DNA from 3 places in the Weizmannia sp. FSL W8-0401 genome. Region 2 is predicted to be linked to each of the others. Evidence: riboswitches for the same ligand, from Rfam matches in the RefSeq annotation. Region 2 holds a riboswitch; each other region holds the start of a gene.

Region 1 (2,270 bases), 880 kb from region 2:
TGCTTCCTACGTCTTGTTTGATTCCTGGTTTTCTAGCCCTAAGATGTTTCATCAGTTGCGTGAAATGGGACTTCATGGAGTAGCCATGGTGAAACGTTCTAAGAAAGTTTATTACCAGTTCAACGGTGGACTGATGGATGTGAAAACGATCTTTAACACCCAGAAGAAACGTCGCGGACGTTCACGCTATCTGTTATCCGTTCTTGTTGAAGCAGTTGACGGGGAAACGTCGGTGCCAGTCAAACTCGTTTATATCCGCAACCGCAATAAACGAAATGATTACCTTGTCTTGGCGACAACGGACACCCGGCTCTCTGAAGATGAAGTTATTCAGCTTTACGGAAAGCGCTGGTCGATTGAAGTATACTTCAAGATGTGTAAATAGTACCTCCGCCTGGCAAAATATCAAGGATTGTCTTATGACGGTATCTTTGCACATACCGCTCTTGTCGCAATTGGTTACTCAATCCTTGCAGTCCAACACCGTGAACAGGTAGATGATCGGACCCTGGGTGAGTTGTTTTATCTCATGGTTGATGAACTTACTGACATCACCTTCGCAGAAGCGATTCAACAATTGATTGATTTATTTAAAGAAGCTTTTAAGGATGAGTATATCCTTTGTGAAGAAGTACTAAATACTACTTTGAGCAATTTAAAAAAAGTTATCTGTCAGCTATCAAAAACACCTAATTAAAGCAGCTTAGCTCTAAATTAGACGGGATAACCGCAGTGGCGACAAGGAGTTTGCACGATTTTCGTACTTTCAAGTTTTAGTTATTAATATCATGGCCTGGGAATCGGAAATTTGCAAGGCCAGTATCATGGTACAAAAAACGATCAGGCCCATTTTTAAAACGGGAAAGCCGGAGAGAAAGCGGAATCCTTCAGTTAGCGCGAACTTTTCCCGATGTTCAGGATCTCTTTTTACCGGGGCCTGTAATGTTGGCTCCTTTATTCCAAACAGCAGGAGGGCAGAAAGGGAAGAAAGAAAATTGAATTAAAAAAAGCCTGCACCACTTTACACAGGCAAATAGAAAGCCTATAATGGAAGAAAGTGAATATTTCAGACTACTAGGGGTGCCCGGATTGGCGGGCTGAGAGAAAAACATTTGGTTTTTCAACCCTTTGGACCTGATCCGGATCATGCCGGCGTAGGAAAGTAGGGATTTTGGGAAATTTTCTTGCTTATTAAAGTCAGGTCTTTTACAGGCCTGGCTTTTTTCTGTTGGAAGGGAGGGAAAATAGCTGCTTTTAGGGCGGTAACCGGAAAAACCTCGTCAATGACGACGGGCAGGAAGAAATAAAAACAAAAAGTAGGTGGAAGATTGCTATAGCAGGAAAAAATTCAAATGGTTGAACGGGCTTTGGAACGGTTTGCAGCTTGTACATATTGGAAGTTCGGATGAAAGGAGGTTTCCTAAATGAAGTGGCGAAAATGGCTGGGGGATTACGGACTTTTTTGCGTTACGATGCTGGTCTTGATAGCCGGCTGGCAGTGGGTCATACAGAAAGGGGTGATCCCGTCTTTCATTTTGCCGTCCCCTACCCAAATCTATGCATCTTTCATAGAAAATCACAGGCAACTAATAAATGTGCATTTGCCTGCGACAGTGGAGGAAGTCGGCATCGGTTTTCTTTTATCTGTTGCGGGTGGAGTGATGATCGGTGTCATCATGTATGTCTCCAAAACGGCTGAAAAAATCTTTTATCCGTTTCTTGTTATTTCGCAAACGATCCCGCTTGTCGCCGTATCACCTGTTTTTATGATGTGGTTCGGCTATTCAGTTTGGAGCAAGGTAGCGATTATTGTGTTAACGGCTATCTTTCCGATTGTAATCAGCACTTTTGACGGATTAAAAACCGTCGATCCCGCCTATCTGAATTTGTTTCGGACAATGGGCGCCAGCCGTTGGGATATTTTCCGAAAACTTTCTGTCCCGATGGCCCTTCCCCAATTTTTATCCGGCTTGAAATTATCGGTTGTATATTGTGTCAGCGGGGCAGCGATCGGGGAGTGGCTTGGCGCAACTGCGGGGCTTGGCTTTTTTAGCAAGCGAATGTCTGGGTATTTGCAGTCGGGCGCTGTTTTTTCGGCCGTTTTTCTTTTGGCTGCACTCGGCATGGGATTATTTTTGCTTATTTATGGGATGGAAAAAAGCTTATTGAAAAACAGAACAAAAATTTAGGGGGATGTTCAATGAAGAAACGATGGGTAATGGTCGCTGTACTGGCGTGTATGCTAGGTGCCTGCAGCAATCATTCGCAGC
Region 2 (2,270 bases):
GGTCTTCTTATAGCTAGTCTAGTGATGCTGAAATTACAACTCCGGTATCCTCTTCGGGACAGTTTGATTGCCGTTGCTTTCGGTGGAATACCTCTGATCGTCCTTGGCCAAGGATTCGCATTACCTTATTTATTAATTGTTACAGCAATCGCGGGGGTTGGACAAACGATCTCTGGAATCGGCTGGGATACAACATTACAGCAAGCGATTCCACGTGATAAACTTTCACGGGTACTTGCTTTTGATGACTTAGGAGCTTTTATTACAATCCCCATTGGTCAGGTGATGGCAGTTCCTTTGGCTGAGATTTTTGGATATAAAATGGTTGCTACAGTTGGCGGAATAAGCTTTATCCTTGTTGCCCTCATTCCACTATTAGATCGGTCTATAAGAAAAATGAACCCGGAGAAGGAACGATTTTCTAGTTAACATAATTGAGTAATAAGGTTTTTGCACGGTGCATTTGAAGTTTCTCAACTCAATGCCAGACCGGAAGACAGGGGACTTGATGATTTTATCATATACTTGAAAAAAGACTCGATGTTCTATCGAGACATTTTGCTTCACGGGACCTGCCTTTGTCTACTACAGTTATTTCCGGGCATGGAAGAAGACAAACTGCCTATATAAATTGTTGACCTTTTCTAGATATGTGGTATTATTAAACTATAGGCAATATTTACAATTTAATACACGAAGTCATCCGCTAGAGGTGCCTTTTTTAAAAGGCTGAGATCGAAGTATACTTCGGGACTCTTATGAACCTGATCTGGGTAATACCAGCGTAGGAAAGTGGAAACAGGATATTTGATTTCTTTTCAAATCATCAGCCATTTTCTTACCGAAGAAAGTGGCTTTTTTGTTTTTCATTAGGTTCATTTATGTGGAAATTTTCCAAGGAGGTGAGCTAAATTTCTAACGGTATTAAAGAATTACATGTGATCTCGAATGGCAAAATGCCCGTTGCACAGTTACATGAAATATTAACCGATATTCACCCGTTCGTAACGGCCATCCACATACGGGAAAAACAAAAAACGGCACGGGAACTTTACCAGATAATTGAGTATCTAGCGCAAAACATTCCCCTATCCAAAATGATCATTAATGACCGGGTAGATGTCGCTTTGGCAGCGAAAGCAGCTGGTGTTCAGCTAGCCTTTCATAGCTTGGAAACTTCGATTGTCAAAACCATGTTTCCCTTTCTTAAAGTTGGCCGATCGATTCATTCCTATCGTGAAGGCGTAAAAGCCAATCGGGATGGTGCGGATTACGTCTTGTTCGGCCACATCTTTTTTTCCGGCTCAAAGCCCGGAAAGATACCCAAGGGGCTAAAACAATTAGCCAAAGTGGCACAACTAGACATACCGGTGATTGCGATTGGCGGTATAACGCCAGAAAATGCCCAAAGTGTTATTCACGCTGGTGCAAAAGGGATTGCCGTCATGTCAGGAATACTTGAGGCTCGTGATCCTTTATCAGCAGTTAAGGATTACTACAATGCCTTAATAAATGGAGATGGAAAAATTGACGCGTACATTTGATGTTGTCGTGATAGGCGGCGGAATTAACGGAAGTTCTATCGCCTATCAACTTTCAAAAAGAGGAAGAAAAGTAGCCATAATTGAGAAGAAACAATTAGCATGTGAAGCCTCTAGTGCGGCAGCGGGAATGCTTGCGGCACAAGCGGAGATAGAACAAGACGGTCCACTGTTCCAATTCGCTTTAAAAAGCCAAGCTATGTTTCCTGAACTTGCAAACGAACTGTATGAAATGACTGGAATCGATATAGAGTTTGACCAAAAAGGGATCATAAAAATTGCCGAAACCGATGCTATCGCAGAGGAAGTAAAAAAACAGGTGACCTTCCAGCAAAATTGGGATCCAGCCATAAAGTGGCTTGATTCTCATGAATGTTTGGAAATGGAGCCGTCCCTCTCCTCTAACATCGTTGGTGGCATGTATCTTCCTAATGATGGCCACGTCATGCCGGCAACCTTATCGAAGGCCTTTGCAAAGGCAGCGATTCATTTTGGAACGGAAATTCTTGAAAACACGGAAGTCCTCTCGTTCATCTATGAACGGGAACGTGTCATTGGGGTTAAAACGACTTCCGGTGACATCCATTGCCATCAGGTTGTCCTTGCAACGGGAGCATGGTCAGCACAGTTGATGAAGGATACAGGGATAGACATGCCGGTTTATCCGGTAAAGGGCGAATGCTTTTCCGTTAAATCTGATACCCCTATCCTGAAGAGAACGATTTTTTC
Region 3 (2,270 bases), 1.7 Mb from region 2:
TTCTCATTAGAACCAACCCTCCCTCCTTTTTAGTTGCGAATGAAAATCAGACCGGCCAGTCTTGTTTTTTATCGTTCATATCCCAAAATAAATACTCATACTTTGAGGCTATTTGGAAATGGTGTTCTAAGACTGCCAGTTCCGTTTCTGATTTTCCGCTTGCCAGTTGGTCCATTAAGTCAATTAACCACTGCGTTCCGGAGCCGAACGTTTCTGAAGAATAGGTTTCGATCCATTTCTTGTAAGGATTGGTCTCCAATGTGTCTCGATGATTTAATTTCAGCAGTTTCCCAATTTCCCAATAATCCCAGGCACACGGCAACAAGCAGGCAACAAGTTCAGCCAAGCTTCCATTGGCGGCCACTTGCAGCATATAACTTGTGTAAGCAAGATTGGCCGGCGTTAGTTGAGTTGCTTCTAAATCCGTGCGTGTAATGCCAAACTCGGCAGCGTATTGGCGGTGCAGTTCCATCTCAAAATGCAACGATTCATGGAGAACCGCAGCAAATCTCGTCATAATGTCCAGGTTACCCGCTTTCACAACACCCATGGCAAACAGTTTTGCGTACTCAACTAAATATACGTAATCCTGCTTTAAATAATAGATAAATTTATCTCTTTCTAAAGTTCCGTTCCCCAGTCCCACGACAAAAGGATGGTTATGGTTTTTCTCCCAAATCGGCTGGACATTTTGATATAGCCTTTCTGTAAAAGATCGTTTCAACAATGATTCCTCCTTGTTTACCGGGAAACCGATTGCGGTTTGCAGGCTGGTTTCTCCCTTTGCCCTAAGCAGCTTCAAAATAAAAAACCCGCCCTCCATCGGAAAGCGGGTGTATAAATTACAAATCATCAGGTGTAATTTCATCACCTACTTCCCTACGCTAGTACGAACTAGATCAGGTTCAAAGGGTACTTCTCAGCCAACCCGGCGCCCCTAGTAGACTATTATGAATATTCATTTTCATTACTCTTACCATATCATAGTCCCGAATTTTGTGCAACAGGAGATTTATCATCCTAATCTTGATTAAAATGTCGTCTTCCATTAACTTTTTAATATCGGGACAGCTCCGGGAACATCACAGAAGGCTTTTTCCCATAAACAAGGACGAATGAGTTGGAAACCTTGATTTTTCATCATTCGTGCCCATTTATTCCTGACTTAAGTTGCAAACCGTGGAGAAATTTGCAGAACGGAGGGCAAAAATGAGGATTGTGATCGCTGGCGGGACCGGATTTATCGGGCGGAAATTAACGGATATGCTTCTTCGCGAAGGGCATGAAGTGGTCATTTTAACAAGGAAAGACAAGCAGCCGGCAAATCGTGTGCAGTATGTAAAATGGCTGGTGGAAGATGCTTCTCCCGAAAATGAAATAGGGAATGCGGATGTATTCATCAACTTGGCCGGCGTGTCCATAAACGATGGAAGATGGAGTGCCAAACACCAAAAACAAATTTATGAAAGCCGGATGTGCGCAACAGATGAAATGTTGCGCATCCTGTCTGCCATGCCGCGCAAACCGGCAGTGCTGGTCAATGCAAGTGCAATCGGCATCTATCCGCCATCACGCAATGCTGTGTATACTGAAAAATCATTGCAAAGGGCAAATGATTTTCTTGGCAGGACGGTATCGGGTTGGGAAGCCAATGCGAAGCAAGCAGAAAAACATGCCATCCGTACTGTCTTATTGAGATTCGGCGTTGTGCTTGGAAAGGAAAACGGAGCACTGCCCCTTATGGTATTGCCGTATAAATGGTTTGCTGGCGGCACAGTCGGTTCCGGCAATCAATGGGTCTCGTGGGTGCATATAACAGACGTAGTAAGATCGATCTTATTTGCTATTAAAAATGAGAACATCCGCGGCCCGGTCAATGTCACTGCCCCTTCGCCTATAACGATGAAGGCATTTGGCAAAACCATTGGTGCTGTTTTACACCGGCCGCATTGGCTTCCCGTACCTTCTTTTGCCTTGAAACTGGCACTCGGGCAAAAAAGCAGCCTTGTGCTTGAAGGCCAGCATGTACGCCCGGAAGTCCTCATGCAGGCAGGATTTGAATTCATGTTCCCGACGCTCCGGCAAGCTTTGGAAGATTTGCTTACAAATCCATAAGGGCAAAAAAGTACAGGCAACGAACGCCACGGCAGAAGGGCCCCTCTTCACACGCGCATAAAAATAAAGGTCTCCCAACAGCCGTCTTCCGCTGTTGGGAGACCTGGTTTCATCCTGATGGTAGGTCCCTGGTCTTTGTATTTCATTTCAATAGA

The links. A riboswitch is a leader RNA that binds a small molecule or an ion and turns the genes downstream of it on or off. The one in region 2 is predicted to bind thiamine pyrophosphate.
Region 1: linked by a shared signal. The riboswitch ahead of NSU00_RS07330 (ABC transporter permease) and the one ahead of NSU00_RS11945 (thiamine phosphate synthase) in region 2 are both predicted to bind thiamine pyrophosphate.
Region 3: linked by a shared signal. The riboswitch ahead of tenA (thiaminase II) and the one ahead of NSU00_RS11945 (thiamine phosphate synthase) in region 2 are both predicted to bind thiamine pyrophosphate.

What each region holds. Positions count from the first base shown of each region.
Region 1 is NZ_JBBPAG010000001.1:1,541,790-1,544,059, forward strand. It holds partial or broken gene NSU00_RS07325 (IS4 family transposase) at 1-707, shown strand, start outside; TPP riboswitch at 1,067-1,178, shown strand; gene NSU00_RS07330 (ABC transporter permease) at 1,425-2,189, shown strand; gene NSU00_RS07335 (ABC transporter substrate-binding protein) at 2,201-2,270, shown strand, end outside.
Region 2 is NZ_JBBPAG010000001.1:2,423,315-2,425,584, reverse strand. It holds gene NSU00_RS11950 (MFS transporter) at 1-429, shown strand, start outside; TPP riboswitch at 699-808, shown strand; gene NSU00_RS11945 (thiamine phosphate synthase) at 939-1,544, shown strand; gene thiO (glycine oxidase ThiO) at 1,528-2,270, shown strand, end outside.
Region 3 is NZ_JBBPAG010000001.1:761,581-763,850, reverse strand. It holds gene thiW (energy coupling factor transporter S component ThiW) at 1-7, opposite strand, end outside; gene tenA (thiaminase II) at 47-868, opposite strand; TPP riboswitch at 860-949, opposite strand; gene NSU00_RS03500 (TIGR01777 family oxidoreductase) at 1,210-2,115, shown strand; gene NSU00_RS03495 (hypothetical protein) at 2,163-2,270, opposite strand, start outside.